2 regions of the Pseudoalteromonas sp. MT33b genome follow, and region 1 is predicted to be linked to the other one. Evidence: riboswitches for the same ligand, from Rfam matches in the RefSeq annotation. Region 1 holds a riboswitch; the other holds the start of a gene.

What was found. Region 1 has a riboswitch for cobalamin ahead of H3302_RS03050 (TonB-dependent receptor domain-containing protein). Riboswitches for the same ligand answer to the same signal wherever they lie in the genome.
Region 2: another riboswitch for cobalamin. It lies ahead of H3302_RS12070 (ABC transporter ATP-binding protein); the one in region 1 lies ahead of H3302_RS03050 (TonB-dependent receptor domain-containing protein).

The regions. Positions count from the first base shown of each region.
Region 1 is NZ_CP059831.1:618,602-634,433, reverse strand. Features, by position in the region: gene H3302_RS03050 (TonB-dependent receptor domain-containing protein) at 1-1,284, opposite strand, end outside; cobalamin riboswitch at 1,318-1,473, opposite strand; gene H3302_RS03045 (YajQ family cyclic di-GMP-binding protein) at 1,691-2,173, opposite strand; gene H3302_RS03040 (VanZ family protein) at 2,328-2,678, shown strand; gene H3302_RS03035 (ketopantoate reductase family protein) at 2,671-3,573, shown strand; gene thiI (tRNA uracil 4-sulfurtransferase ThiI) at 3,695-5,152, opposite strand; gene H3302_RS03025 (TetR/AcrR family transcriptional regulator) at 5,262-5,915, opposite strand; gene coaD (pantetheine-phosphate adenylyltransferase) at 6,134-6,616, shown strand; gene H3302_RS03015 (capsule assembly Wzi family protein) at 6,613-7,989, shown strand; gene H3302_RS03010 (hypothetical protein) at 8,001-8,534, opposite strand; gene H3302_RS03005 (hypothetical protein) at 8,527-9,036, opposite strand; gene H3302_RS03000 (hypothetical protein) at 9,048-9,575, opposite strand; gene H3302_RS02995 (hypothetical protein) at 9,583-9,789, opposite strand; partial or broken gene argH (argininosuccinate lyase) at 10,373-11,734, opposite strand; gene H3302_RS02985 (argininosuccinate synthase) at 11,786-12,988, opposite strand; gene H3302_RS02980 (ornithine carbamoyltransferase) at 12,998-13,918, opposite strand; gene argB (acetylglutamate kinase) at 13,926-14,687, opposite strand; gene argC (N-acetyl-gamma-glutamyl-phosphate reductase) at 14,687-15,697, opposite strand.
Region 2 is NZ_CP059831.1:2,659,736-2,675,567, reverse strand. Features, by position in the region: gene H3302_RS12125 (flagellar motor protein MotB) at 1-477, shown strand, start outside; gene H3302_RS12120 (hypothetical protein) at 607-1,083, shown strand; gene H3302_RS12115 (DNA topoisomerase III) at 1,150-3,060, shown strand; partial or broken gene H3302_RS12110 (M20 family metallopeptidase) at 3,072-4,381, opposite strand; gene H3302_RS12105 (tetratricopeptide repeat protein) at 4,465-5,322, shown strand; rRNA gene H3302_RS12100 (16S ribosomal RNA) at 5,961-7,501, shown strand; rRNA gene H3302_RS12095 (23S ribosomal RNA) at 7,783-10,668, shown strand; rRNA gene rrf (5S ribosomal RNA) at 10,856-10,970, shown strand; rRNA gene rrf (5S ribosomal RNA) at 11,034-11,148, shown strand; gene H3302_RS12080 (FKBP-type peptidyl-prolyl cis-trans isomerase) at 11,635-12,063, shown strand; gene H3302_RS12075 (histidine phosphatase family protein) at 12,119-12,736, shown strand; cobalamin riboswitch at 13,010-13,132, shown strand; gene H3302_RS12070 (ABC transporter ATP-binding protein) at 13,282-14,115, shown strand; gene H3302_RS12065 (iron ABC transporter permease) at 14,108-15,097, shown strand; gene cobT (nicotinate-nucleotide--dimethylbenzimidazole phosphoribosyltransferase) at 15,101-15,832, shown strand, end outside.

The DNA.
Region 1 (15,832 bases):
ATCTGATGTTTCAGGATTGAGTTCTGGGTTACCAGAGCCGGGATAATACAGATCATTAAAGGTTGGTGACTTAAAGCCGGTGCTTTGGCTTAAGCGGAATGTCGCGATATCATTTAGATGATAACCGACCGCTGCCGTATAGGTTGTTTCGTCACCAAATTGTTGGTCATCATCTTGTCGTACAGTCAGATTTGCCAGCACGTGCTCATCATCGTAGTAAGCCCCAACAAACGCAGCGAATACCTCACGACTGTCTTTTAGATAAGTGCCAGAATTAGTATTTACTTCATCTTTATACCAGTTTAAACCACCGCTAATTGTTAAACTTTGATTTAAAAAATATTGGCCGTTGTAATCGATTTGCTCACGTTCTGTCTCAAACTTATCAACCACCGTTGCACCGGTGTAGTCGATACGCGAGTCATCTGAACTGTCGCTAGAGATTGCAATATCAATCGCATGGGCGTGTTTTTCGAATGCTTTTTTCCAACCTAATGAAGCTTGGTAGTTTTCGAACTCACCTTTTTCTACTGTACTATCAGCAGGACTAAAAGAGCTATCGTATTGCGCTTCACCTTCTGAGTACTGACCCTGTAATAAAAGCTCCCCTAGTCGCTCATTTTGATAACCTAGGTTAAAACCAAGGTTTTTATTTTCATAGCCATCTTCATCAGGCGCTACACCTTGTAATACATCAAAGCCGTCTGTTTTTTCGTAACCTGCATTAACAGAAATATCGACGTCTGCAATCTGACCACCAGTAGCCACTTGGTACTCTTGGTAAGAATCTGAACCAAAGGTGACATCCAAAGTGGTATTTTGTGCTTTACGAGTAATAATATTGATCACACCCGCTAACGCATCTGAGCCATACACAGCAGCACGAGAACCCTTAATGACCTCAACGCGTTCAATACTGTTTAACGGAATATTGCTAATACTTTTATAGCCCAGCGTTGCCGAACCTGTGCGTACACCATCAATTAAAATAAGCGTATGACGTGAGCTGGCACCCCGAAGTGAAACACCTGAACTTTGCCCAAAACCACCATTAGCATTAATTTGGAAACCGGCTTGTGTTGCCAGTAAACTAGGTAAGTCGCGAACATAGCTTGCATCGATATCAGCACGGTCAATGACTGTAACGCTCGCTAAGACTTCATTAATAGATTGTTCGAATTTATTGGCAGTCACTGTGATGTGCTCGATTGATTGCTCATCCGCAGACACAGAAAAAGACAACGCAGCAGCAACCGCTACGCCTAACGTAGATTTATTTAGCATGATATCCCCTAGCCTGTGCCCACCGCACACGCAAATAGTAAGTTAATTCAAGGCCGGTCTCCGGACTCTGCATATACTGAGCATACGCATTACCGTTGCGGGGGCAGTGTTGGCATTGTTTTCTCCTTGAAAACGCACCAGCTTCCCGATTATCTTGCTGTTATTTCAGCCTTTGAAATAGCATGTATCTAAGCAGATACAGCAAGCACCTTGAAAATAGGCTGCTATTGTGATGATTTTAGGAATAAATGTCAATGGACGTCTAAACTTCTAAATAAAGCTAGATAGAAAGTAAAATAAAAAAGCCAAACACGTTTATGTTTGGCTTTAGATTAGTCACAACTTCACCGTTCTTCTAGTAGAGCTGTGCGTTCGTAGTCAGACAGTGCTTTCGCAATAAAATTAATTAATCGCGGAAGTTTTTGAATTGGAATGGTTGACCTAAATCAGCAGTACGAACAACTTGCATTGCTTCTTGTAAATCATCACGCTTTTTACCCGTTACACGTAACTCTTCACCTTGAATAGCGGCTTGTACTTTAATTTTTGAGTCTTTAATCAACTTGACGATTTTCTTTGCAACGTCTTTTTCGATACCTTGCTTAAGTGCCACATCACGCATGACGAATTTACCGCTGCGCGACTCATCTCTAAGCTCTAAACTAGATACGTCTAAACCGCGCTTTGAAATTTTCGCAGCAAGAATATCGAATAATTGCATAACTTGCTGTGGTGCTTCAGCTTTTAGCTTAATGACTTTGTCGTTTAATTCGATTGATGCATCAACACCACGAAAGTCAAAACGTGTTTCTAATTCACGCTTAGCATTATCCACTGCATTCTGCGCTTCGTTCATTTCTACTTCAGAAACAATATCAAATGAAGGCATGGGGTTCTCCTAACAAGATTTTTAAAATAAATATGCCTAGGATTATAACGTCAATTTTATAAATCTTTACATTTTTCTGCACACCGTTCAGGTGCGATACGAAAATTGTTTGATATACTGCCCATTCATTTTTTAGGCAGTTTAAAGGTTTATTGTGACTAGGCGCATATACCAAATTATATTTTTAGTCAGCATTATTGGCTTCACTATTCTTTTCGCCAAAGAAATTAAAGGCGTAAGTAACCTATTCCCACATGTTGATAAAGTCGCGCATTTTGGCATTTTCTTCGTACTGGCTATGGTGATGGATAAAGCGTTTAAATTACCCCTTATAGTGCAAATATTATTGCTTGCAGGGTACGGTGCTGCCATTGAGTTTATGCAAGATATGCTGCCTTATCGTCAAGCTTCAGTTGCCGATTTTGTTGCCGATTTTATAGGTGCTTCGAGCTACTTTATTATTAAACTTGGTTTTCATTTAGGTAATAAACAGCGCAATGGCTAATATTTTAATTGTAGGTGATGGTGCTATTGGCTTGTTATTCAGTCATTTTTTATCAGCTCAACATACTGTTACCTTATTAACGCGCAAGCCCACTTTGACCACCCGTTTTTATCAACCTTCAAATGGTAAATCACAACCTATTAACGCACGCCTAATTAATCATAAAGAACTTAACCAGTTTGCCCCATTCGAGTGGGTGTTATTTACGGTGAAAGCCTTTCAGGTTGAAGCTGCATTTAAGCAACTTCAACCTTATCTAGCTGAGCACTGCCAAGTTATCTTGTCTCATAATGGCATGGGCAATGTGGATGAACTTAACGCCGCGCTTTCGGCCCATCAAGGTCTATCATTTTTAACCACTCAGCAGGCGGGGTTCAAAGCAACTCAATACAGCGTGAATCATACTGGTGACGGTGCCAGTCTTTTAGGTACGTGTAATGATGCGGCGCGCAAAGTGCTAAAGCAGATCGAGCAGCACTTTAGCAGCTTACCTAATTTTAGTGTTACCGATGATATTCATACCCTTCGTTGGCAAAAACTGTTGGTGAATATCGCTATTAATCCGTTGAGCGCTATTCATAATGTAAAAAACGGTCAACTTCGTACGCCGCACTTTAGCTCGCGAATTATTAATTTACTCAGTGAGGCGTGCTTAGTTGCTAACAAACAAGGTATTTCACTCTCATTAAGTGACGCGCTAAACAATGCCTACAGTGTAATGAGTGCAACCGCCGCAAACTTTTCGTCGATGCAACAAGATATTAGCCATAATAGAGCGTCTGAGATTGACGCTATTTGTGGGTATGTATGTGAGCAAGGCGCTAAGCTTGGAGTGAAAACCCCCTACAATCAAGCCATGCTTAGTATGATAAAAGCCAAATCAGCGGGGCTTTAACAACACCCCTCTTCTATTGTGGCAGCTGGAAGGTGTGCCAATTAACAGCAAATTGAAAAGTCAGCGTCTTTCGTTAGGCATTAAAAAAGCGCGAAATTCGCGCTTTTCTATACCCGTTTACTTATGGGCGATACACTTTTACGTTGCTAAAGCCTTCTTCGTGTAAAATAAGCGCTTGTAGCTGGCTCATTACCCCTTTAGCACAATATAAGTAGTATTCTTTATCTTTTGGTAAATCACCAAACTTAGTCGCTAAGCGGAAAAATGGTAAATGAATTACTTCGATACCTTCAAGCTCTAGCGGGTTAGCGTCTTCTTCTTCTGGTGAACGAATATCAACAACCACTGCGTCTTTTGGAAGATCAGAGACTGACTCTGCTTCTTTCACTTCTTGTTTTGCTTCGGTATCAATGTCGCGGACATCCATAACACGTGCATTTTCAACCACCGTATTAAGTACATCAAAATCAAATTTAGCTTCTTCAGCTAAGATGGTTTTAATTTTTGCTTTAACTGTTGGTTTTTTAGATATTACACCACAGTATTCAGGCATACTCTCTGCCATTTCTGCTGTGCCAATTTTACGTGCAATATTAATAATATCTTGCTTGTCGTGTTGAATAAGTGGGCGAATGATCAGCGTTTCGGTGACACGGTCAATCACACTTAAATTTGCCAGCGTCTGACTCGAAACTTGGCCAATACTCTCACCGGTAACAAGTGCTTGTACACCTAGTTTTTCAGCCACTTGGCTGCCAGCACGCATCATCATACGTTTAAGGACAACGCCCATTTGGCTGTTTTCAATGTTTTCGAGTATTTCCGCTACGACGGGTTCAAAATCAACAGTGACAAATTTCACTTTATGGGTTGAGCTAAACTGTTTCCAAATGTAGTAACTTGCTTGCTTCACGCCAATTTCATGCGCTGCGCCGCCTAAGTTAAAGAACAAAAAGTGAGTACGAGCCCCTTTTCTGATCATTTGATAACTAGCAACACCTGAGTCAAAACCACCTGACATCAGTGATAGCACATCTTCTTGCGTTGGTAATGGGAAACCAGCCATACCAAAATGAGTCTCTGTAACAATGTAGGCTTTTTCGTCACGCACTTCTAAACGTACTGTTACCTCTGGGTGAGATAACTTAACGCGCGCGCCCTCTACATGTTGATTTAACCCACCCCCTACATAGCGTTCAACATCACTTGATGTAAAGTCGTGCTTACCAGAGCGTTTACAACGAACACAAAATGTTTTGCCTTCAATGGTGTGGCCGATTAATTCTTTGGCTTTTTGGTAAATGTCATCAAGCGATTCGAAATCAGTCTCGGTTACTTCTATAAACTGTACGATCCCAGGTATACGCTTTAAGCCATCGATGATATCAAGACGGACTTGTTCTGACTCCAAGAGACTTACAACTGAAATATTATCCCAGTTGTTTCTTACTTGCACTTTTTCGTCAACACGACGTAAAACGATCTTAATGTTATTTTCTAATAACTTGGTAAAACGCTTACGTACAGATTTACTCTTGATAGCGATTTCTGGGTGTAATTTGACGATAAATTTAAGCATAGTTCACTCTTAGACTGTGGAATTCACACGCCTTGAGACATACCAACCTCAAGGGCGCGCGATTATAACAAAAATTATAGCGTCTAGGAAATAAACTGCTTCAGACGGATTATTGTGCAGTTGGTTCAGCGTTAGCTAAAGCTAAGTACTTCGCGCGTAATTGGTTAACTTGCGCTAGGCTATGCTCAGTACAGTGGGCTTTTAATAGTAATAACACCTTTAAAATACCGTGGTAAATATCTTGTCTTGCCAATTCACCACTTAAGCGACGCGCTTTGATATAAGGTGTCCAGAAACTCACTGTCATTTTTAACATATGAGCAAGCTCTGTTACATCATCATCTTCAATGGTGATAATATCACCCGCTCTCAACGCTAATAAAACCTCTTTGACTTGTTCAAGTAATGCCGCCTGAAATTCGATGTAATCTTTTTTAAGGGCTTCGTCTCGCGACAAAATGTCACCCAAGTTGTCATAAAAAAACTGGTATCGCCACATCAATTCAAACAAGGAGTCTAAATACCCTGCTAAGTTTTCGAGTGCATCATCATCGGGGGTTAACGGCTTGAAGTGAGTGTGCAAGTGCTCACTATATAAAGCAAATATATGACGGATGATATCTTCTTTATTTTTAAAGTGATAATACAAATTACCCGGACTAATACCCATATGTGCAGCTATATGATTGGTTGTTATGGCACGCTCACCATGGAGGTTAAATAACTCAATGCTGGTGTGTATAATTTTATCCTTAGTGCTCATATGCTGATTACTCTGTTTTTTATGATTATTAAGTACTGAAAGCCAAGCAGTATAAACAAATGCGCGGCAATAAAATACTACCTTGAAAAAATCTAACCTCAATCGGTTTACCGTTCCTTTTTAGGGACAAAAACTAGTAAGATACGCGTATTTTCTAAGCTGCATACAGACTCAAACACTGTTAATATAACAAGCAAATTTATAGATAGCTGATAGTTATGAACGTTACTGCAATATATCCGGGCACATTCGACCCGCTAACAAATGGCCACACAGACCTAATTCATCGCGCTGCAAAAATGTTCGATCACGTTATTGTTGCAATTGCGCACAACCCAAGTAAGCAACCTTGCTTTACACTTGATGAGCGTGTTGAACTGGCTAATAAAATATTAGCGCACCTTGATAATGTCAGTGTTATCGGGTTTTCTGGTTTACTGGCTGATTTAGCGCGCGAGCATAAAGCAGAAGTTCTTATTCGCGGTATTCGTGCGGTGTCAGACTTTGACTATGAATTTCAATTAGCAAACATGAACCGCCGCCTAAACCCTGATTTAGAGAGCGTGTTTTTAACGCCTGCCGAAAAAAATTCTTTTATCTCTTCAACCTTAGTGAAAGAAGTAGCACGTCATCATGGCGATGTAAGTGAATTTGTTGACCCAATAGTTGGTAAAGCATTACAGGAAAAAATACACGGATGAAATTAAAGAAGCTCATTAGCTTAAGTGCATTACTAATGATCTCTGCGCCAAGTATTGCTGGGCCATGGATAGAAAGCGATGACCCACTGCTACGCGCATCAATCGAAATGCTATTTAATCAAGGCGTTATTAAGCAACCAATTAATAGCTACCCGCTTATGTGGCAAGGAATTGCACGAGACTTAGCGTCTGTAAATACCAGCCAACTTAACGCGCAAAGCTTGTTTGCTTATCAGCATGTAAAACATGCGTTAGATAATGCGAAGCAAAAAACCAGCTCGAGTGTGCGCTTAAATTACAATAGCGAGCCTGAAACACACCAAAGCTTTGGTAAACGCCACCAGCAAAAAAGCGGTATAAATAGTTACGGCTCAATCACAGGTCAGCGTGTCAGTGCAAAAGTCAGTGTTAATTACGCCGATGAGGCACTCGATACACAGCATGTTAATTACCAAGACAGCTATTTAGCTGTGCTTGTCGGTAACTGGTCTATTAGTGCTGAACAAGTCAGTCACTGGTGGGGGCCTAGTAACGAAAATGCGCTGTTACTCTCTAATAATGCCGCGCCCATGAAAGGACTGCGTTTTAGTCGAGCTAATAGCCAGTATGTTGGCCCACATTGGTTATCGTTTGTGGGGAATTGGCAGTTAACGGGGATATATGCCAAGCAAAAACCGTATCTAAACAACAGTGAACAAGGTGATTATTGGGCCCTCAGATTTGCCAGTACACCACTTATGGGACTAGAAGTTGCCTTTAATACTGCCGGCTCTGACTATTTAACATCAACCGAGCGTGATGTCATTGCATTAGAAAATAACGAATCGACTCACCGTTTAACAAGTTTTGATATTAAGTACTCAACAAGTGCGTTATCGCACCCTGTGGCATTCTACGCAGAGGTAATGGGTCAAAACAAAAGTGGTTTAGCACCCAGCGATCCGTTCTACACGTTAGGCGTTGAAAGTTATTTTGGTACATCGGATAGTTTATTAAAAACGTATTTAGAGTACTCAAATACAGAACAAACATGTGAACTACATAGCGAGTGTGTCTACGGCTCAGGAAGCTATACTCAACGCCAGCGACTTGTAGGAAGCTCAATACCACAACAAAGTAAATCGGCTATCCTTGGAGCCTATTACCATACTTTAGATGGCTATGGTGGACATGCAAAGCTACGATGGATTGATAGTGAACGCCTTGATAACGAAACCATTACCAGCGTAAGCCAATTGCAACTTGAACTTGGCTACCAACAAGCACTCTTCAATGGTCTTTGGAAAGTAACAGGGCTGGTCTCAAAAGATGAGATGGGCGACGACTCAAACACGAATACAGCACTTAGAACAAGCTGGGAATACCGTTTCTAGAGCGGGTGAGGTCAGGCTAATTTGGTTTGACCTCGCATGCTTCTATAAAGCTTTACTAACCCTAAAAAATCCTTATTACAAAACAGCGCTATAAGCATCATCATGTCCATGAGATTCACTGTAATAGTGTAAAAATCCCAAAACCACCACTCACCCGTATAAGTGTAGTTAATATCATAGTACATCCCTAAAAACAGCGATGTATTTACTAAAAGCCCCGTGTAAATATACAGTTTTGCAGGCACTTCAAGAAAAGTTTTTTGGTGGGCGACTAACCAGATAACGGCCAACATCAATAAATCAGAGCCAGCCCAAATGACGTATGCAAAACTCGAATCTAACATATTGTAGCCAAACGCTATACTAAGTAATGGGTCACTAGCCATGTAAGAGATAAACATAGCCAGTGCCATCCACATCACTGTTCTATCACCATTTGGCGATGAAGACTTCTTCACCATGTTATATAAAAAGGCCATTAAAAATCCCCACATGATGAAAGTAGCGAGATAAAGGCCAAAGTTTTCTTGCAGGAGTTTAAGCACAGGGCAGTCTTCTAGTCGCTTTAGAACTAAAACGTTTCGCTACTGCTGCAAACTTAAAAAAATCCTTGTTAGTGAGTAATGCGACTATCATCATAAGATCAATAATATTTACGCCGAACGAATAGATACTCCAAAGGATCCAAGGAGTACGATTTTCAACAAGTACGATATCTACAAAAATAGAAAGCATCAAAAGAGAGTTTAAAAACAAGCCTACAACGATATAATAAATGGCACAGAAAGAGTCGGCTCGCCCACAGTAAATCCAAATAAATATGGCCGCGATGGTTATAACATCAAAGTAAAACCAGTTCAGATAAATATTGCTTGATAAATTTAATACTCCACTCAAGAAGTATGAAAGCATCATTATCAAGGACAAAACGACAAGACGTTTATCTGGTTTGTTAATGTGGGTTACTAAATTGAAAAGGAATGCCATTAAAAACCCCCATTCAATGAAGGCTCCTATCAGGCTTCCTACTACATCACTGATATACATAGCTTAACTTTTTAAGCTAACTTATGAGTTTTGAGAGAAGAGAACACTGTGTTTTTTAATTTATTTAGCAGAAGAAAATCGCGATCAACTATCAAAGCAATGATCATCGTGAAATCAACGATGTTGACTCCTAAAGAGTAGATATCCCATAAAATCCAATGCGTTGTATTTTTATAAACTTCAACATCTATATAAACAGAAAGAAACAATAAGGTGTTAATTATCAAGCCAATTACAAGGTAGATAAAAGAAGGAGTAGTCCGTTTTATAATAAAAAATGAAGCAACTAAAAATACAAGTGTGGCTATGTCATATAAAGCCCAATCAAGAAATGTAGTCGCAGTGTAGGTGAGCCAATTGAAAAAATAGTCTCCACCTAGATAGGAAAGCATCATAATGAATGAAGTTAAGAGCAACGTGGTCTTTCTTTTATTTTCGTCGATAAAATAAACAAAAATATTAAAAAAGAATGCCATTAAAAATCCCCATGCGCTCATCGCAGATAGGGAGAAAAAACCAAGTTGCTCTATAAAAAACATTCAGTGCCTAGTACTCTTTCTTACTTGGTGGAAGCATTGCACCACCGCCACGTTGAATTTCTGCGCCACTTGATAGAGAAAGCGCTTCACTTGATATGCTCACTGTATCAGATTGCAGGGTTTTATTACTAGTAGTTTGTTCCAAAGCGGGCTTTGTTTGTTGCATTTGGCTGTAAGCTTGCATTTGAAGTTGGCTATTGTTCGTAACTTGCATCAGTTAAATCCTTTAAAATTATTAGTTGTTTACAATAAGCTTACAACAGGTTGTAAGCTGAGTTAAGCGTTCTCATTCTTTTGACGCTTTTTGCAGTAAAATAACTGCTGTCTCTAACATTGCAATTAGTGATCCAACTTTTTAGAAACAACGATCATTTGGATCAATTTCCGCTGATCTTTGTAAATTTTAGGCATAAAAAAACGCACAGGGGTAACCGTGCGTTTTTCCTATCCAGGGAGTTAAGCCTCGTTTTTACACGGGATCACCGCATTATCACAAGACTTCAAAATGAATTTCGTTCTTTTAAAGTGAGCGACACACATTATTTTCATCGTGTATAAGACAAACAGCCTCATCACACTTTTTGCATAACGAGTAATACATTATGGCGTTGAGTTAATAGACATCGTGCCAAATTTTTGGCTATTGTTTATAAACTATCAGCACCACACTATAAAATGTCTGTGCACGCTGTCACTTTGGTGCGGCAAGAATTCAGCCATCCATAGCTTTGAGCCGAAATAACAGAACCATTAATTCGGCATCAGCTTAATGTGCATTACACATCTTTATTAGCAGACTTCTTGGCATTATCGATGGCGCTCGTTACTTGTTCTAACGAAGTACCCCCTAAAGCCTGTCGCGCTTTAATACATGCATCTATTTCTAATACAGGATATACATCTGATTCGAAAATGCTATGCACAGATTTGAATTGCTCTAAACTTAAATCTTCTAAGTTATTCCCTTCGGTAATAGCCATTTGCACTAAGGTGCCTACGATGTGGTGGCCTTCTCTGAAGGGGATGCCTTTAGCCACTAAATAGTCAGCCAATTCGGTGGCGTTAGAGTGCCCCCCTTTTGCTGCGGCTAGGGTCTTTTCAGCATTAACTTTAATCCCTTTAATGCAAGCTTGTGCCATATGAATACACGCAAGCCACGTTGGCATCGCATCAAACAAGCCTTCTTTGTCTTCTTGCATATCTTTATTATATGCAAGTGGTAAGGCCTTTAAGGTCATCATCATGGCACTAAAAGCACCAAAAACTCGCCCTGTCTTACCCCGAATTAGCTCAAGTGCATCTGGGTTTTTCTTTTGTGGCATCAATGATGAACCCGACGTCACACCATCCGACAATTCAACAAACCCTGCTTCACCAGAATTATAGAAAATAAGATCTTCAGCCATACGAGATAAATGAATCATTGAGATAGAGGCACAGCTTAATAGCTCCACCACAAAGTCGCGATCAGACACTGCATCAAGACTGTTGCGCGTTGCAGCGGTAAAACCTAGCCCCTCGGCAAGCGTTTGCCTGTCAATTGGGTACGCCGTACCAGCCAGTGCGCCACTGCCTAATGGACAAAAGTTCATACGCTTTTTCGCATCTGTTAAACGACTTTCATCACGCTCAAGCATTTCCACATACGCCATGCACCAATGACTAAAGAGCACGGGCTGCGCGCGTTGCAAATGTGTATAACCCGGTAAAATAGTACCCAGCTCACGTTCTGCTAAAGCAATAAATTCGGCCTTTAAATCAGCAATAGCGTCAAGAATATGATCCGCTGTATCGCGACACCATAAACGGAAATCTGTAGCAACTTGGTCGTTGCGGCTACGACCTGTGTGAAGTTTTTTTGCTAAGTCGCCAACTTTGTCAATTAATGCCGACTCAACATAAGAATGAATATCTTCATGCCCTGCCACAGCGACAGCCTGTGGATTAGCTTTAACCTCATCCAACAGAGTATTAAGTGCTGCGACAAGATCGTCGTATTCTTGTTGATTTAACACATCAACCTGTTTAAGCGCACCGGCCCACGCAACTGAGCCAATAATATCTTGCTCTGCAAGCTGATAATCAAAGGGAAGTGAATCGTTAAATTGCTTAAATGCTTCATCTGGACCCGTAGAAAAACGTCCGCCCCATAATGCCATTGAATTCTCTCCAAACGCTGATATTGCCCCGCTGAACGGGGCAAAATAAAATTATTTTTTCGTTAATGCAGAGATTCTGCTCGAAAGTGAGAATAAACGAATAAACCCTTCAGCATGTGATTGGTCGTATACATCATCTTCACCAAAGGTTGCAAAGTCTTCACTGTATAAGCTGTTAGGTGACTTCTTCTGCACTGCAGTTACTTGACCTTTATACAGTTTAAGAACAATTTCACCTGTTGCCAGCTTTGAGAGTGATTCAGCAGCTGCAAGAATTGAATCTTTAAGCGGCGTAAACCAACGGCCGTCATACACTAAGTGTGAGAACTCACCACCCAGCACTTCTTTCCACTTGCGGCTTGATTTATCTAACACGAGCTCATCAACAGCTTGCAGTGCAGCCATGATTACTGTGCCCCCTGGTGTTTCATAACAACCACGCGATTTCATACCGACTAAACGGTTTTCAACAATATCTACACGGCCTACACCATGTGGCGCTGCGATATCATTTAGCTTAACTAAACAATCGTATGGTTTTAATGTCTCACCATTAACCGCAACCACTTCACCTTCTACTACGTTTAATGTCACATATTCAGGCTCGTTTGGTGCTTGCTCTGGAGAGTTAGTCCAGGTCCACACTTGATCGCTCGGTTGGCACCATGGATCTTCAAGCTCGCCACCTTCGTGCGAAATGTGCCATGCGTTTGCATCACGGCTGTAAATTTTTGTAGCAGATGCTGAACAAGGGATATTACGCTCAGCCAAGTAATCTAGTAATGATTCACGGCTTGATAAATCCCATTCACGCCATGGCGCAATCACTTTAAGATCAGGCGCTAATGCTGCGAAACATGATTCAAAACGCACTTGGTCGTTACCTTTACCTGTGCAGCCATGCGACAGTGCATCAGCCCCCACTTTACGCGCAATCTCTACTTGTGCTTTTGCAATAATAGGGCGCGCCATCGACGTACCCAGTAAATAAGTACCTTCGTAGATAGAGCCTGTTTTTAATGTCGGATAAATATAATCACTGACCATTTCGTCTTTTAGGTCAACCACATAACACTCAGATGCACCTGAAGCGATTGCTTTGGCCTCAACGCCTTCAAGCTCTTCAGCACCTTGGCCTACATCAGCAACGAATGCGATAACTTCACAGCCGTAGTTCTCTTTTAACCACGGCACGATTGCCGATGTATCTAGACCACCAGAATAGGCTAATACGACTTTTTTGATTGAACTCATTGGTGTTCCTTAAACAAAATTTGGATTTAATAATGTGACAAGCAGTGCGTTTTGCGCATGCATACGATTTTCTGCTTGTTGAATAATTTTTGATGCAGGGCCATCCATTACCTCAGAGGTAATTTCAAATTCGCGATGAGCTGGCTGGCAATGCAACACTGTTTGCGCGCCCGTTTGATCAAGCAACGCTTGATTTAACTGGTACGGCATATATTTAGCCTTAACTTGCTCAAGTGGGGTTTTATCTCCCATAGATACCCACGTATCAGCATAGACTGCATTTGCGCCGACTGCCGCTTCAATTCTGTCACTGACCATCACAGATGCACCATTCATGGCTGCAATTTGCTCTGCTTGTTTGAGAATCTGTGAATCTGGAGAACTCCCCTTAGGGCAAACCGCCACAAAATCAGTCCCTAACGTTGCAGCAAGTAACATAAGTGAATGCGTCACGTTATTGCCTTCACCTAAATAAGCAAGCTTCAGTTTACTGACATCGCCGTGTACTTCTTGCAGCGTTAAGAAATCCGCTAATGCTTGGCATGGGTGGTATAAATCACACAGACTATTCACCACAGGCACTGACGAAAATTCAGCAAGCGTAGTTAATGTTTTATGTGCAAATACACGAGCCACAATACCGTCGGCCCAAGTAGAAATATTTAAAGCAAAATCTTTCACCGATTCACGTGCACCCATAGCCCCATTTTGTGAGTCTAAATACACAGCATGGCCACCTAATTTATTAATGCCTATATCGAATGATAAACGCGTGCGTAAGCTTGGTTTTTCGAATAATGTCACCACTGATTTGCCCGCTAACGCTTGGCTAAAATCAACAGGGTTTGCTTTAATTTTTTGCGCTAAGTCTAATAATTTAAGCGCGCCTTTTTGGTCTAATTCAAGACCCGATAAAAAGTGAGTTAACATGTAATACCTATGGTGTAATCTTTGTTCCAACGTGCTCGCCTTGCAATAAAGCGACTAAATTTTCTGGCTTTAACCAGCTTGAGATATACACACCACGTCGTAAATGTTGGGCAGCAAGAAGACTGGTCTTAACTTTGACCTCCATCCCGCCCTGAATAACTCCTTGAAGAATTAATGCATCTATTTGCTGCGTATTAAGTTGATGTAATGGTTGCTTATTTGCATCAAGTACCGCTTCTACATCAGTCATAAAAATAAGTTCTGCATCAAGCTCTTTCGCAATCGCTGCGGCCGCTTCATCTGCATTTACGTTGTACCAAAGTCCCTCTTCATCAAAACCAATAGAGCTGACTAATGGTAGACGGCCTTGTTCAATTAAGCTGGGTAAAATACTGTCGATACTGTCACAGCATTGCCCAACTTGCCCCAACGCTTTTAATTTTTGCTTAACCACAACACCGGCTTCATAAAGGCTCATACCCACAGGTTTATGACCCGAGGCAATGGCTTGACTCATTAGTTGTTTATTAGCACAGCCAGCTAACGCCCCAACGATGTATGGCATTTGTTCTTTTGGACTGATACGTAAACCTTGGTGCTTAGCACTGGCGAATCCCGCATCCATAAGCCATGCATCAACTAATGCACCCCCACCATGAACAATCACAAAGTTAGCTTGCTGTTGTGAGATTAAAACATCAAATAGGGCTTTTGCAGCATCGGCAGTATTTAATACCGCACCGCCAATTTTAATGACCCATGTTTTCATCATAACGCTCCTACTAATCCGGTATGATGAGGTATACCCATCGCTAAATTAATACATTGCAATGCTTGCCCAGCCGCCCCTTTTAACAGGTTATCAATGGCCGACATAACAATGAGCTGTTCGCCTTTTTGTTGCCACGCAATATCAACATACGGCTGTTTAGCAACGCCTTTAATACTGGGTATTTTGCTTCCAAGTAAACGAATCAACGGTTCATCGGCTAACACCTGATACGCTTCTGTTACTTGCTCTGGTGTTACACCGGGTTTTAATTGCACATAAATAGTTTCTAAAATTCCCCGCGGAAAATTCCCCAAATGCGGGGTAAATAACACAGGATGGCCTAAATGTTGTTCAATTTCAGGTGTGTGCCTGTGGTTAAATAACCCATAAGGCGCAAGTGATACTTCGCAAAAATGCGTATTAACACTCGCTTTTCTACCCGCCCCCGTGACGCCTGACACGGCATTAATAATAATTGTTTGCTCTGCTAATAAGCCGGCTTCTTTCAATGGTTTTAATGAGTTAAGTGCGGCTGTAGGATAACAGCCTGCAACCGCAACCAAATTTGCCTGACTGATTGCATCCGCATTCCACTCTGCTAGTCCATAGGCTGCTTGTGTTAAAAGCGTTGGATGCTGATGCGCAAAGCCATAGTAAGTGAGGTAATCCTCATTCCCAGCTAAACGAAAGCCGCCTGATAAATCGAATACTTTTTTACCCATTGCTAAAAATCGAGGAGCAAGGTCAACACTCACTTCATGATCTGTACATAAACACACGTAATCAGCATGCTGTTCGATGTCGGTATAAGCGGCTGCTGTTAATGGCTGTAATGGATGGTCTAAAAGCCCTAAATGCTCAGGATATAAGTCACTTAAACACTTATTTTTATCTAAGCTGCCCTCAGAGACATAACATGCCTTTAAAGTTAGTTGTGGGTGCTTGGCGACTAAACTCGCAAGCTCTGCGCCGCTATATCCACTTGCGCCAATAATCACTACATTCATTGCTTGGTTTTACCTATTTAACTTATCTATTTACACATTTAAAACTACTCGCTGTTTAGCGAATAAAAACACTATCTAAAGTAATGAAATAAGGTTATCGTCGTTTTGTGTTCATACGCTACTTTAAAGTATATT
Region 2 (15,832 bases), 1.5 Mb from region 1:
AATGAGCTTGTGAAAAAAATTGCTCAGCAATTAGAGCAACAGATTATGGATGGGGCGATTGAGCTTGAGTCGCTTGGTCAGCAAATTATTATCCGTATTCGTGAAAATGGCTCGTTCCCATCGGGCAGCGCATTTTTACAGCCTAAATTTAAACCTATCATTCGTGATATAGCGACCTTACTTAAAGACGTACCTGGTGAAATTACGGTGTCTGGCCATACTGATGATTTTCAGGTTTCTAATGAGCTATACACCAATAACTGGGATTTATCTTCGAAAAGAGCGGTGGCGGTTGCCAGTGAAATGGAAAAAGCCTCAGGTTTCGATAAGTCGCGCATGGTGGTTGTCGGGCATGCTGAAACACGGCCGCTTGTTCCCAATGTGACCGATGAAGATCGCCGACGTAATCGACGTGTCGAGATCTCTATAATGCAGGGTAAAGCGCACGAGTCAGACCCTATTGATGTGAGACCATAAATCCATTACAGTAAAACTTCGTTAACAGATGTAATGGAGTATACAAATGAAAAAAATAGATAAGTACTGCTACATGCCAGGTAATGGTAGTGGTGATGATGATGATAAAACTGATTAAGGTAGGTAATTTTGCCTGATTGGTTTGGCTCCATCATATCAATATTAAATAATAGCTGGGTATTCATGTTGAGCCCAGCTATTTTCGTTTTCTATCTACAAAAAGACTGGTTTGCCTTTCGGTTTGCACTAATCACAGCCTGCTTCTTTTTATACGGCACGTTGATTCATGACCATTTACGTGGTTTTGATGATATTTATGTCTGGCGCTATGTAGTGTGGGCTTTCAATGATATTGCTTGGATGGCTGTAATTGCGTATTTAGGGATCAAAGATAAAGTTTATTTGTGGCAGAGTGTGTTGGGTCAACTTGTTGTTATTATGGCCCCTATTTTACAACTCTTTCGTTTAGTCGATCGTCACCTTTGGGACTTATCGTACAGCACATATATGTATAAGACGCTGCTGCCTCTCATTAATATTGCTACTGTTATTGTGTGTTATTTACCACTGATTTACTTACTAACACGGCGAGCAAAGCACGCTTAACTTATTCCTAAGTTAAAAACCCTATGCTAGACTACTGTTCATATAAACAGTATCTAGTGTTGCTTTATGAAACTTTACATTGCCGAAAAACCTTCTTTAGCACGCGCTATAGCAGATGCGCTGCCAAAACCTCAAAAAAAGCAGGATGGTTTTATTGAACTTGCCAATGGTGATTGTGTTTCATGGTGTATAGGTCATTTACTTGAGCAAGCTGAACCTGATGAGTACGATGAACGCTTTAAAAAATGGCGTTTCGAACATTTACCTATCGTGCCAGAGCAATGGCAACTAAAGCCAAAACCAAAAACGCGCAAACAACTTACCGTTTTAAAAAAGTTAATCAAACAGGCTACTCAGATTGTACACGCAGGCGATCCTGACCGCGAAGGGCAATTACTTGTCGATCAAGTGATCGATCAAGTTAAACTTAGCCAAGCAAAAAAACAGCAAATACAACGTTTACTAATCAGCGATTTAAACTTAAATGCAGTAAAAAAAGCACTCAATAATTTGCGGTCTAATCGCGAGTTTATTCCTTTAAGTGTCTCTGCTTTGGCTCGTTCACGCGCTGATTGGTTATTTGGCATGAATTTGACTCGTGCTTATACATTAGCCGGTCAAAAAGCTGGATTTGGTAATGTGTTATCTGTTGGCCGTGTGCAAACGCCTATTTTAGGTTTAGTCGTCAACCGTGATAATGAAATTGCTAATTTTACAGCCAAGCCTTTTTATGAAGTATTGGCCCATCTAAAAACCCAAAACCAGCAAACATTTACAGCTAAGTGGCAACCGAGTAAAGCGTGTGAGCCGTATCAAGATGACGAAGGTCGCGTGTTGCACCGAGGACTTGCAGAAAATGTTGTATCGCGAATAACTGACCAGCCTGCAACGGTATCAGAACTTGAGCAAAAGCAAAAAAAACAACAAGCACCTTTGCCCTATAACTTATCCGCTTTACAAATAGATGCAGCAAAAGCGTTTTCGATGCCAGCACAAAGTGTGCTCGATATCTGCCAAAATTTATACGAGCGCTATAAATTAATTACTTATCCTCGTTCAGATAATCGTTACTTACCAAAAGATCATCACCGTGAGGCTGCGGGCATTATTGCTGCAATTGCGCATAATGATGGACAACCTAATGAAGCATGCAATAAAGCCGATAGCAGTAAGCGAAGTAAATGTTTTAATGATAGCAAGGTCGCTGCGCATCATGCGATAGTGCCAACAGTTAAACAATTACGTACTGCAGCCTTAAATGCCGATGAGCAAAAGGTTTATAGACTTATTTGTCGCCAATATTTAGCTCAGTTTTATCCAGATTATATTTTTAATGAAACCAAAGTGAGTGTGATGATTGCGGGCGGGCTTTTTAAAACAACAGCTAAGCAAGATGTTAGTCTGGGCTTTAAAGCATTAATGGGTAAAACAGAATTAAAGGACGAACAAACACTTCCTCCATTGGAAAAAGGCCAGCAACTGCATTGTTACGAAGCTCAGCTCGTTGACAAAATGACGTCACCGCCCGCGCATTTCACAGACGCCACTCTATTAAGTGCTATGACGGGCATTAGTCGTTATGTAAAAGATTCAGAAATCAAAAAAATACTGAAAGAAACTGATGGACTTGGAACAGAGGCCACGCGAGCGGGCATTATTGAGTTACTCTTTAAACGACGTTTTCTAAAACGCCAAGGTAAAAGTATTATTGCTACAGAAACAGGGCAAGCGCTTATAAGTGCCTTACCTCTTGCGTTAGCGAGTCCTGATTTAACAGCGAAGTGGGAAGCTTCTTTGAGTAACATTGCTGAACAGCAAATGAGTTATCAGCAATTTTTAACACCGCTACTTGATGAATTGCAGCAACTTGTTGAACAAGCCAAACACTGCGATAGCCAGGTATTCGCGCAACTACCAAAAACGCCACCTAAGCGGCGTTTTAAAAGAAAAGCAAAATTTAAGGCTAAGCCAGCTTAGCCTTAAAACGGTTATTGATTGAATAATGCGACAGCGGCGTTGCTCATCGCAGTTATTCCTGTAGGTAGGGCTTTTTTATAATCTGGCGCAAATTTACTGGAGTGCAGTGAAGGTAAAGTGCTACCCGATTTTATTGCATCATTGTACTGGTTAGGCTCGACACCCCCTAACCAAAATAGCGTGATAGGGACATGGTGCTCTGTACGACCATACAAACCAAAATCTTCACCTGCCATTACTGCATCTGCATCAAGTACATTTTCTTCACCAAGTGCACTGGAAATCGCATTACGTACAACATTTGTTTGTGCGGGATTATTATAAGTTGATGGAATAGACTCATCTTCATGAACGTATACCTCTGGGATTAAGCTTTCATCCAAACCAGCACTCAGTGCAATACCTTTACTAATTCGTTTAATCGCCGCAATTTGCTGCAAACGTACTTCGGGATTATAGCTGCGAAGTGTTAATTGCAGTTTCACTTCATCAGAAATGACATTATGTTTAGAACCACCATGAATAGAGCCAACAGTAATGACCGAGGGTTCTAATGGAGAAAGCTCGCGACTGGTTATTGTTTGTAATGCTAAAACAATGCGCGAAGCGATAACAACGGGGTCAATTGTTGTATGTGGGTAAGCACCATGGCCCCCTTTGCCTTTTACAGTGATATCTACAGAGTCAACACTGGCCATGGTATATTCATTTTTCATACTCACTTTCCCCGCAGGGACGCTCGCACTAACATGCAGCGCAATGACATGATCTGGGGTCGGATATTGAGAGAAAAGTCCTTCTTTTAGCATGGCTTTTGCACCGCCACCAACTTCTTCAGCGGGCTGTGCTACCATCATTAGCGTGCCTTGCCATTGTCTTTGTGAGATATTAATTGCTCTGCGGTCCCAATAAAAGAGCTCATATGGATATCATGGCCACAACCATGCATCACACCAACAGTCGCACCGCTGTCATTTTTCACAGTGACTTTAGAGGCGTAAGGCTTTCCCGTTTGTTCAACAATAGGTAATCCGTCAGTATCTGTGCGGATCATGATAGTTGGGCCTTCACCATTTTTATAAAGGCCTACAACCCCGTAACCACCCACATTATCAGTCACAGTAAAACCAAGCTTTTTAAGTTCTTTTGCTAGTTTTTGACCTGTTTGCTTTTCGTGATAAGACAATTCGGGTGTTTGATGTAAATCTAAATAAAGCTTTTCGATATTTGGCATTGATTGCGTTAGATTTAAATCCAATGATGCGGCGTGAGCAAGTGGACTAAGGAGTATTAATGCAGCACATATGCGCGATAATTTCATAATGACCTCGACTGAGTGGGCTTGTAATTGTTATGTTCGTCACCATATAAAAACCTAAATGAATATATAGTGCAATCGATCACATGAACAATATGATAAATCTTACACCGCAGAATCTGCAGCAAGCATTGGGTGAAACATCTTCAGAAAAACTAGTGCTACTTAGTTTTTATTCTGCACAAAACCCAGAATGTCATCAGCAAGCTGCAATTTTAGAGAAAATAGCCAGCGAATATGGTGAGCATTTATTAGTAGCAACACTAGACTGTGATGTGGAGCAAGCGCTGGCGTCGCAATTGGCACAACAAATTGGCTTGCAAGCTTTGCCTACATTAGTATTGCTAAAAGATGCTGCTCCTGTTGATATGTTGCCAGGCGCACAGTCTGAGCAGCAAATTCGTGATGCACTTGCAAAGCATTTACCTGCACAACATGAGTTATTACTTGAACAAGCTAAACAAGCCTTAATTAATCAAGATCTAAACAATGCTTTTAATTATGCCAAGAAAGCGTATGAGCTAGACCCAAGTCATACGCGCGTAAAATTAGTGCTCGCGGATATTTGTATTCAAATTCATAAATTAGATGATGCGCAAGCTTTATTAGATTCAGTTGATGAAAGCGAGCGCGATGCTTATTTTACAAACATTAAAGCTAAATGTGAGCAGGCATTGGCAGCAACAGACTCACCAGAGATAAAAGCGTTACAAGTAAAAGTAGAAAAGTACCCGAACGATTTAGAAATAAAGCTGGAATTAAGTAATGCATTTAATGGAGCAGGGCGCAAAGAAGAAGCATTAGAGTTATTGTTTAATGTACTTAAGAAAGATCTAAACTTTGCAGATGCAAAACCAACATACCTAGAAATTATTGCTTCATTACCAGATGGTGATGCGTTAGCTTCAAAGTATCGTCGTAAACTCTACAGTATCTTGTATTAATATTTAGAAAATGAAAGAAAGCGTCATTTAAATAAGGGCGCTTTTTTTATTTTTAAAACTTGCTTATTACCTAATTTCGATAATACTTAAGATCCTCTCGAGAAAAGTTGGCTGTATTTTGTACAGTAAACTGTGTTTTTTACTGCCTTTAGCTTGTTTTTTGCGCGAAAGGTAAGTTTTTAGTAGTTTTCTGCAAAAAAGTGCTTGCGTAAAAAATCCATCTCCCTATAATGCGCATCCACTGACACGGCGGGCAGCAACGAAAGACGCTGAACAACGTAGCAGAGAGTTAAGTAAAACTTCGGTTTTAAGTCTTCGAAAGAAAGTTTAAAATTAAGTGTTGACTCGAAAAATTAAGGATGTATTATACGCATCCCTCGAGACGCGAAAGCAACTCGAAACGTTCTTTAACAATATAAAGCAATCATCTGTGTGGGCACTCGTACAGATTGAGTTCTAACAGTCGAGCTACTTAGGTAGTAAGACAAACAAATTTAGAGTCTCAATTTAAACTGAGTGACCAACGGAAATAAGTTTACTTATTTCAGCACAGTCAATTCAACATCGAAAGATGTTAAATAAATTCAGAATTCATTGAGCATGTCCGCTCCCTTAATGGGAAGGACAGAAAAAACTTTTAATTGAAGAGTTTGATCATGGCTCAGATTGAACGCTGGCGGCAGGCCTAACACATGCAAGTCGAGCGGTAACAGAGAGTAGCTTGCTACTCTGCTGACGAGCGGCGGACGGGTGAGTAATGCTTGGGGATGTACCTTATGGTGGGGGACAACAGTTGGAAACGACTGCTAATACCGCATAATGTCTTCGGACCAAAGCGGGGGACCTTCGGGCCTCGCGCCATAAGATCAGCCCAAGTGGGATTAGCTAGTTGGTGAGGTAACGGCTCACCAAGGCGACGATCCCTAGCTGGTTTGAGAGGATGATCAGCCACACTGGGACTGAGACACGGCCCAGACTCCTACGGGAGGCAGCAGTGGGGAATATTGCACAATGGGCGCAAGCCTGATGCAGCCATGCCGCGTGTGTGAAGAAGGCCTTCGGGTTGTAAAGCACTTTCAGTAAGGAGGAAAGGTTGGATGTTAATAGCATTCAGCTGTGACGTTACTTACAGAAGAAGCACCGGCTAACTCCGTGCCAGCAGCCGCGGTAATACGGAGGGTGCGAGCGTTAATCGGAATTACTGGGCGTAAAGCGTACGCAGGCGGTTTGTTAAGCGAGATGTGAAAGCCCCGGGCTCAACCTGGGAACTGCATTTCGAACTGGCAAACTAGAGTGTGATAGAGGGTGGTAGAATTTCAGGTGTAGCGGTGAAATGCGTAGAGATCTGAAGGAATACCGATGGCGAAGGCAGCCACCTGGGTCAACACTGACGCTCATGTACGAAAGCGTGGGGAGCAAACAGGATTAGATACCCTGGTAGTCCACGCCGTAAACGATGTCTACTAGAAGCTCGGTTCCTCGGAACTGTTTTTCAAAGCTAACGCATTAAGTAGACCGCCTGGGGAGTACGGCCGCAAGGTTAAAACTCAAATGAATTGACGGGGGCCCGCACAAGCGGTGGAGCATGTGGTTTAATTCGATGCAACGCGAAGAACCTTACCTACACTTGACATACAGAGAACTTACCAGAGATGGTTTGGTGCCTTCGGGAACTCTGATACAGGTGCTGCATGGCTGTCGTCAGCTCGTGTTGTGAGATGTTGGGTTAAGTCCCGCAACGAGCGCAACCCCTATCCTTAGTTGCCAGCGATTCGGTCGGGAACTCTAAGGAGACTGCCGGTGATAAACCGGAGGAAGGTGGGGACGACGTCAAGTCATCATGGCCCTTACGTGTAGGGCTACACACGTGCTACAATGGCGCATACAGAGTGCTGCGAACCTGCGAGGGTAAGCGAATCACTTAAAGTGCGTCGTAGTCCGGATTGGAGTCTGCAACTCGACTCCATGAAGTCGGAATCGCTAGTAATCGCGTATCAGAATGACGCGGTGAATACGTTCCCGGGCCTTGTACACACCGCCCGTCACACCATGGGAGTGGGTTGCTCCAGAAGTGGATAGTCTAACCTTCGGGAGGACGTTCACCACGGAGTGATTCATGACTGGGGTGAAGTCGTAACAAGGTAGCCCTAGGGGAACCTGGGGCTGGATCACCTCCTTATACGATTTAGAACTTATTTGTTCGTAGTGTCCACACAGATGATTGTTAGTTAGTAAAGCCGTTGGCTTCACTAATTAATATGCTCTTTAAAAATTTGGAAAGCTGATAATAAAATTCTGATGAATGACAATTGTTATTTATCAAGAGTTTTCAAAAGTAAAAATATGCCAATTAATTGAAAAATTAATCGGTATCTACTTTAGTATTCTCATCATTATTTGATGAATTAACTTCTGGCGAAGTTAACAGCTGTCACTAACAAAGACTCGTTTGGGTTGTATGGTTAAGTGACTAAGCGTACACGGTGGATGCCTTGGCAGTTGGAGGCGATGAAGGACGTATTAACTTGCGATAAGCCTAGTCAAGCTAGTAAAAAGCGCTTGAGACTAGGATTTCCGAATGGGGAAACCCACCTGCTTGCAGGTATCTTACACTGAATACATAGGTGTAAGAGGCGAACGCGGAGAACTGAAACATCTAAGTACCCGTAGGAACAGAAATCAACCGAGATTCCGGAAGTAGCGGCGAGCGAAACCGGACCAGCCCTTAAGCTTATTATGTGTTAGTGAAACATTCTGGAAAGTATGACGATACAGGGTGATAGTCCCGTACACGAAAATGCATCTTAAGTGAAATCGAGTAGGTCGGAGCACGTGAAACTTTGACTGAATATAGGTGGACCATCATCTAAGGCTAAATACTCCCAACTGACCGATAGTGAACCAGTACCGTGAGGGAAAGGCGAAAAGAACCCCTGTGAGGGGAGTGAAATAGAACCTGAAACCGTGTACGTACAAGCAGTAGGAGCCCACTTGTTGGGTGACTGCGTACCTTTTGTATAATGGGTCAGCGACTTATATTTTGTAGCGAGGTTAACCGATTAGGGTAGCCGTAGGGAAACCGAGTCTTAACTGGGCGTTGAGTTGCAAGGTATAGACCCGAAACCCGGTGATCTAGCCATGGGCAGGTTGAAGGTTGAGTAACATCAACTGGAGGACCGAACCCACTAACGTTGAAAAGTTAGGGGATGACCTGTGGCTAGGAGTGAAAGGCTAATCAAACCGGGAGATAGCTGGTTCTCCCCGAAATCTATTTAGGTAGAGCCTCGGACGAATACTTACGGGGGTAGAGCACTGTTAAGGCTAGGGGGTCATCCCGACTTACCAACCCTTTGCAAACTCCGAATACCGTAAAGTACTATCCGGGAGACACACGGCGGGTGCTAACGTCCGTCGTGAAGAGGGAAACAACCCAGACCGCCAGCTAAGGTCCCAAAGTCATAGTTAAGTGGGAAACGATGTGGAAAGGCCCAGACAGCCAGGAGGTTGGCTTAGAAGCAGCCACCCTTTAAAGAAAGCGTAATAGCTCACTGGTCGAGTCGGTCTGCGCGGAAGATGTAACGGGGCTAAACTATGCACCGAAGCTGCGGATTCAAAATTTATTTTGAGTGGTAGGGGAGCGTTCTGTAAGCCGTTGAAGGTGTACCGGGAGGTATGCTGGAGGTATCAGAAGTGCGAATGCTGACATGAGTAACGATAATGCGGGTGAAAAACCCGCACGCCGGAAGACCAAGGGTTCCTATCCCATGTTAATCAGGGTAGGGTAAGTCGACCCCTAAGGCGAGGCCGAAAGGCGTAGTCGATGGGAAACGGGTTAATATTCCCGTACTTGGTATAATTGCGATGGGGGGACGGAGCAGGCTAAGCAAGCATGGCGTTGGTTGTCCATGTGAAAGTGAGTAGGTTGAGAGTTTAGGAAAATCCGGACTCTTAAGACTGAGACACGAGACGAGCCACTAAGGTGGTGAAGTTGTTGATGCCATACTTCCAGGAAAAGCCTCTAAGCTTCAGATTATACCGAATCGTACCCCAAACCGACACAGGTGGTCAGGTAGAGAATACTAAGGCGCTTGAGAGAACTCGGGTGAAGGAACTAGGCAAAATCGTACCGTAACTTCGGGAGAAGGTACGCTCCGATTGGTGATGAGACTTGCTCTTTAAGCTGATTGGAGCCGCAGTGACCAGGTGGCTGGGACTGTTTATTAAAAACACAGCACTGTGCAAAATCGCAAGATGACGTATACGGTGTGACACCTGCCCGGTGCCGGAAGGTTAATTGATGGGGTTAGTTTTCGGACGAAGCTCTTGATCGAAGCCCCGGTAAACGGCGGCCGTAACTATAACGGTCCTAAGGTAGCGAAATTCCTTGTCGGGTAAGTTCCGACCTGCACGAATGGTGTAACCATGGCCACGCTGTCTCCACCCGAGACTCAGTGAAATTGAAATCGCAGTGAAGATGCTGTGTACCCGCGGCTAGACGGAAAGACCCCGTGAACCTTTACTACAGCTTGGCACTGAACATTGAACCTACATGTGTAGGATAGGTGGGAGGCTTTGAAGCAGAGACGCTAGTCTTTGTGGAGCCGTCCTTGAAATACCACCCTTGTAGTTTTGATGTTCTAACGTTGGCCCCTAATCGGGGTTACGGACAGTGCCTGGTGGGTAGTTTGACTGGGGCGGTCTCCTCCCAAAGAGTAACGGAGGAGCACGAAGGTTGGCTAAGTACGGTCGGACATCGTACGGTTAGTGTAATGGTAGAAGCCAGCTTAACTGCGAGACAGACACGTCGAGCAGGTACGAAAGTAGGTCATAGTGATCCGGTGGTTCTGAATGGAAGGGCCATCGCTCAACGGATAAAAGGTACTCCGGGGATAACAGGCTGATACCGCCCAAGAGTTCATATCGACGGCGGTGTTTGGCACCTCGATGTCGGCTCATCACATCCTGGGGCTGAAGTCGGTCCCAAGGGTATGGCTGTTCGCCATTTAAAGTGGTACGCGAGCTGGGTTTAGAACGTCGTGAGACAGTTCGGTCCCTATCTGCCGTGGGCGTTTGAGAATTGAGAGGGGTTGCTCCTAGTACGAGAGGACCGGAGTGAACGAACCGCTGGTGTTCGGGTTGTCATGCCAATGGCATTGCCCGGTAGCTACGTTCGGAACTGATAAGCGCTGAAAGCATCTAAGCGCGAAGCAGGCCTCGAGATGAGTTCTCACTAGACTTTTAAAGTCTCTGAAGGGCCGTTGAAGACTACAACGTTGATAGGCAGGATGTGGAAGTGGTGTGAGCCATTAAGCTAACCTGTACTAATTACCCGTGAGGCTTAACCATACAACGCCAAACGCGTTTTATGACAGCGTAACAGACAGAAGTTAGTATACTAAAGTAGATTTACGATTATCAGATTTCCGAATTTTATGTAGGGTGAACCGCAGCGCTTAATGCGAAATCAGTTCACCTTGCGCAAAGGACTCGTAAGCGCGATGCGCTTTGTCGAGAATCCTTTCCACGCATTTTGCTTGGTGACAATAGCGTTTTGGACCCACCTGACTCCATGCCGAACTCAGTAGTGAAACGAAACAGCGCCGATGATAGTGTGGCATTTGCCATGTGAAAGTAGGACATCGCCAGGCTCCTAATTCAGTCGAAAGACTTTAAATTTAAAAATTAATAATAAGAAAATTGAAAAGAATTTTCTTGGTGACAATAGCGTTTTGGACCCACCTGACCCCATGCCGAACTCAGTAGTGAAACGAAACAGCGCCGATGATAGTGTGGCATTTGCCATGTGAAAGTAGGACATCGCCAGGATCCTAATTAAAGAAAGCCCGATTCGAAAGAATCGGGCTTTTTTGTGTTTAATGCTTTCTACTATATCGGATGTCAGAAAATAGATGTCTGATACCATTCCGCTTAATTAAGTGGTCTATTTTGAGGCAATAAAACCGCGTTGATAACAAGGCAAAAATTTAGTTATTTAGTTGTTCTAAATCAGAAATTTTTAACGCAGGTAGCGACTGGTTTGATCACTCAAAATGATTAAGTATTTTTGCGGATTGGTATGATCACACAGATTGAAAGGTTCTCTTAAATTGCTTATTTCACCTCACGCTGAGATAATTAGGACGTAAAAGGCACTTTAGTGCTGAAAAGTCTCTGAATTACCACTGTAGTGTATCTTTCAGGTTAGGACATTGTTGAGTTTTTAGCGCTTGCTACTCTACTTTAAACTCCTTGCTTCCCTATCTTTGTTATGCGATAAAGCGCTTTATATTTGTAATACAATTAAGGTGTTTTGTGTCTCGTAAGAAAACAACAAAATCGAAAGGCTCATCAGGTTTAAACCGTAAGAATAGTGAAGCATTTATCAGCAAATTTTCAGCTCATCCAGATACACAAGTGTGCCCATCGGGTTTGATGTATAAAGTTGTAGAGGATGCGGCAGGTGACAAGCTCACAGAGTTTGATACTGTTGTTATTAATCAACGAATTATGCTCGCTGACGGTCATGTTATTGCCGATAGCTATAAAGCGGGTATGCCGGAGGTGTTTGCTTTATCGGAAGCGATTGAAGGCCTAAGAGAGGGACTTTTGTTGATGAATATAGGATCTCGCTATGAATTTGTGATCCCTCCTGCGCTTGCGTGGGGTAAAAAGGGGAATGGTGGTAAAATTGGTGCAAATGCAGTGCTGCATTTTGATGTTCGCTTAATTCGTTTAGCCTAACTCGACACTGAGCTAGAAACGCGTTACCGTCTTGTATGGCTGATTAAGGATATTTATGGACGCATTTACTTCACGGGTTTACTTACTACGGCATGGCGAAATTGCAACTCCGGGCATTCTTTGTGGGCACGTTGATGTTGCTTTGTCAGATGTAGGCTATGAACAGATGCGTCTAGCAAGCGCAAAATTATCTCGCTTCGATGCTATTTATAGCTCTCCGCTAAAACGTTGTTCAACGCATGCAGAATTCTTAGCTCGTCAGCATACAATCAATGTGCAATATAACAATGCATTGAAAGAGTTTAATTTTGGTGATTGGGATGGCCAAGATTACCAACAACTTTGGCAACAAAATGGTAAACCTCATGTCGGTGATTTTTGGCAACATCCGTGGCAGGTTAAAGTGCCAAATGGTGAATTAATGGCTGACTTTTACGCGCGAGTCGAAGCATGGTGGCAGGCATTTTTAGTTTCGCTTACAGAGTCCAAACATACGCAATCATTAGTGATTAGCCACGCCGGTGTAATTAAACAAATCCTCGCTATTATTTGTCATATGCCTAAACAAACGAATACTCACCTTAATGTTTTTCATTTACCTTATGCAGGGCTAATAACGTTAGATGTATATATAGATGAACAAGGGCAAGCGTGGCCTAAAATAGTTTTTTAGCCATCTAGAGTGATATTCATTGAATTATTTACTTAGCCCGCCATAATATACCGAACTACCTCAAAATTTAGATTTCGGCGTTTTACAGGGGCTTTATATCAAGGCGTTACTTTGCAGCACGTTTATAAGTAACAACTTAGAAAGTAAGTTTTTGAACAACGTTCTGCGGGTTGGTTTAAAGCGATTAATTCCGCGTTATTGATTTTAGGAAAGGAATAACCATTCTGTGTAATCAATTTCTTGCCTATATTGCTTTAATTCCAACAGAAACTCGCATCATGAGGTCGTTTAGGTATATCTATATGCTATGGAATGGGGTGAGATTCTCCAGCTGTTCCCGCAACTGTAATCCATGATGAACATGGTCAGCCAGATACTTAGCAACAACAATTAGTCTTATTATGCTAATACAGTAGAGTGTTTATCGATTTGAGCGATTTAATATTCAAACTAATTAGTATCATTGAGCGGGTCAACTCACGTTATCTACTGATATAGGTCAGTGCTTTCTGGTGCGTTGATAAAACTCGCCAAGAGAGTGTAATTTGCAATTAAAAAGCCAAGGCACAACCCCTTTAATTTCAGTATCTGATTTAAGCTGGGGAATTGCTGATAAAACAATTCTTAAATCAATCAATTTGCAGTTAAATGCAGGTCAATTTATTGGTTTGCTGGGACCTAATGGCGCCGGTAAATCAAGTTTATTGCGTTGCTTATATCGCTATTTAAAACCACAACAAGGTGCAGTCTTTTTAGCTGGCGATAATATTTGGCAAATCAGTGCTGATGAATTCGCTAAAAATGTTGCTGTGGTTTTACAAGAGTCTCCTTCGCAATTTAATTTATCTGTTTTCGATGTAGTTAGTTTAGGTCTCACCCCACATAAAACCCTGTTTAGTGCGACTAATGCCGATGATAAAAAGCGTATTTATCAAGCAATCGAGCAGGTTGGTTTAAGTCATCATACACAGCAAAGCTTTGATTCACTTTCGGGTGGAGAAAAACAGCGTGCACTTATAGCCCGCTCAATTGTTCAGCAACCAAAGTTATTGATTATGGATGAGCCAACCAGCCATCTTGACGTTAAGTATCAAATTCAAATTATGGAGCTTGCTAAGTCACTTGATGTCACTGTGCTCGCTTCATTTCATGATTTAAATCTAGCTGCTAGCGTATGTGATGAGTTACTTGTTATCGATGAAGGTCAATTAATTACGCAAGGCACACCAAAAGAGGTGCTTACCGAGCAGCTGTTAAGTGATGTTTTTGGTGTTTGTGCAAGAGTGTCTGCTCATCCTCAGTCAACCTCGTTTGATGAGTTCGTGCCACATATTACCTACTATTACGGCTATAACAGACAGGAGCATCAAGATGACTGATAGGGTGCGTTTTAGTCTCTGTGTATGCGTTGCACTTGTCAGTTGCTTTTTAGCACTCAGTTTTGGTGCCGCGAGTACATCAATGAGTGATGTGCTGCATAGTTTAATCAGCCAGGGCAGTGATGAATTTATCCAACGTATTATTTTGCAACTGCGCATGCCACGTATGATATTGGCGTTTTTAGCTGGAGCTGGGCTCGCGCTTGCTGGGCTTATATTACAAACCGTAACGCGAAACCCGTTGGCAGACCCTTACTTATTTGGTATTTCTTCAGGTGCCTCATTTGGTGTGGTTTGCTTTATATCGCTTACCGGTGTGAGTTTTGGCTTTAGTATGTCGATTGCTGCATTTTTGGGCAGCTTACTCTCTATGTTTTTGTTGATTGGCATTGCTGGGCGTCGCCATGTAGGGCAAGTTGAAGCGATGTTATTGGCGGGGGTCGCACTGTCATTTCTGTTTAGTGCTTTAACCAGTTTATTACTTTATTTTAGCGATCCTCAAGCGATTACAGCTATCTTATTTTGGACTATGGGAAGTTTTTCACGTGCTGAGTGGGGAACGCTCTGGATCCCGCTCACCGTAATCATTGCGTGTATGACGTTAATAATCGCTTTTCGTCGTCAGTTAAACGCTATGTTGCTTGGTGATGAAAGCGCGGCAACACTGGGGATTCATGCTCAACGTTTCCGTATTTTAATGTTACTGCTTAGTTCGTTAATTACTGCTGTTTTGGTCGCTATGTGTGGGGGGGTTGGCTTTGTTGGGCTTATGATCCCGCATATTGTCCGCTACTTTACGTCGCAAGGCTCAAGCCACAACCTTTTAATGACGAGCCTTGTTGGTGGTACATTTATGGTATGGGTTGATGTGCTTTGTCGTACTTTACTGACTAATCAAGAATTGCCTGTGGGTGTGATCACTGCGGCTATAGGCAGTGTGTTCTTTTTATCTTTACTTTATTTTCGTAAACAGCGCAGGTAGCCCATGTTTAATATCGCACCTCTTAACTCGCAGTATGCATCTGTAATTCAACAAAAAATAGATCTTAAAACCAAACCCTTAGGAGCGCTTGGTCAATTAGAAGAGTGCGCAAAAACGTTGACACTCATTTTAAGTCAATCTCTTAACTCAGAGCACGCTGTAGATGAATTTAAACCCGTTATTAACGCGCCGACACTCGTCGTTTTTGCAGGTGATCATGGTGTTGCTAGCCAAGGGGTTTCGATTGCGCCAAGCAGTGTGACTTCACAAATGATTGCGAATTTTGCGCATGGTGGAGCGGCAATTAATGTATTTTGCCGTCAACTTGGATGGCAGCTTGAGGTCGTTGATGCAGGCACTTTGTCAGAACAGCATCATATTAGTGTTCATAATCAACGTTTAGGGCATATTACTGAGTCAATAAATACCTCAATGGCGATGTCGCCAGCGCAAGTTGAACAAGGCTTTAAGTTTGCTAAGCAGCGTGTGAATGCAATAAAAAATATAGGGTGTAATACCGTAGCATTCGGTGAAATGGGGATTGGTAACACAACCAGTGCGGCAGCATTAATGGCTGCTCTATTATCATTACCTGCCGCTCAATGTGTGGGTAAGGGCACGGGCGTAACGGATGAGGTGGTAGCTAAAAAAATTGCGGTTGTTGAACAAGCCGTTAATTTGCATCGGGCGCATCTAAACGATCCATTAATGACATTAGCGGCGCTGGGTGGCTTT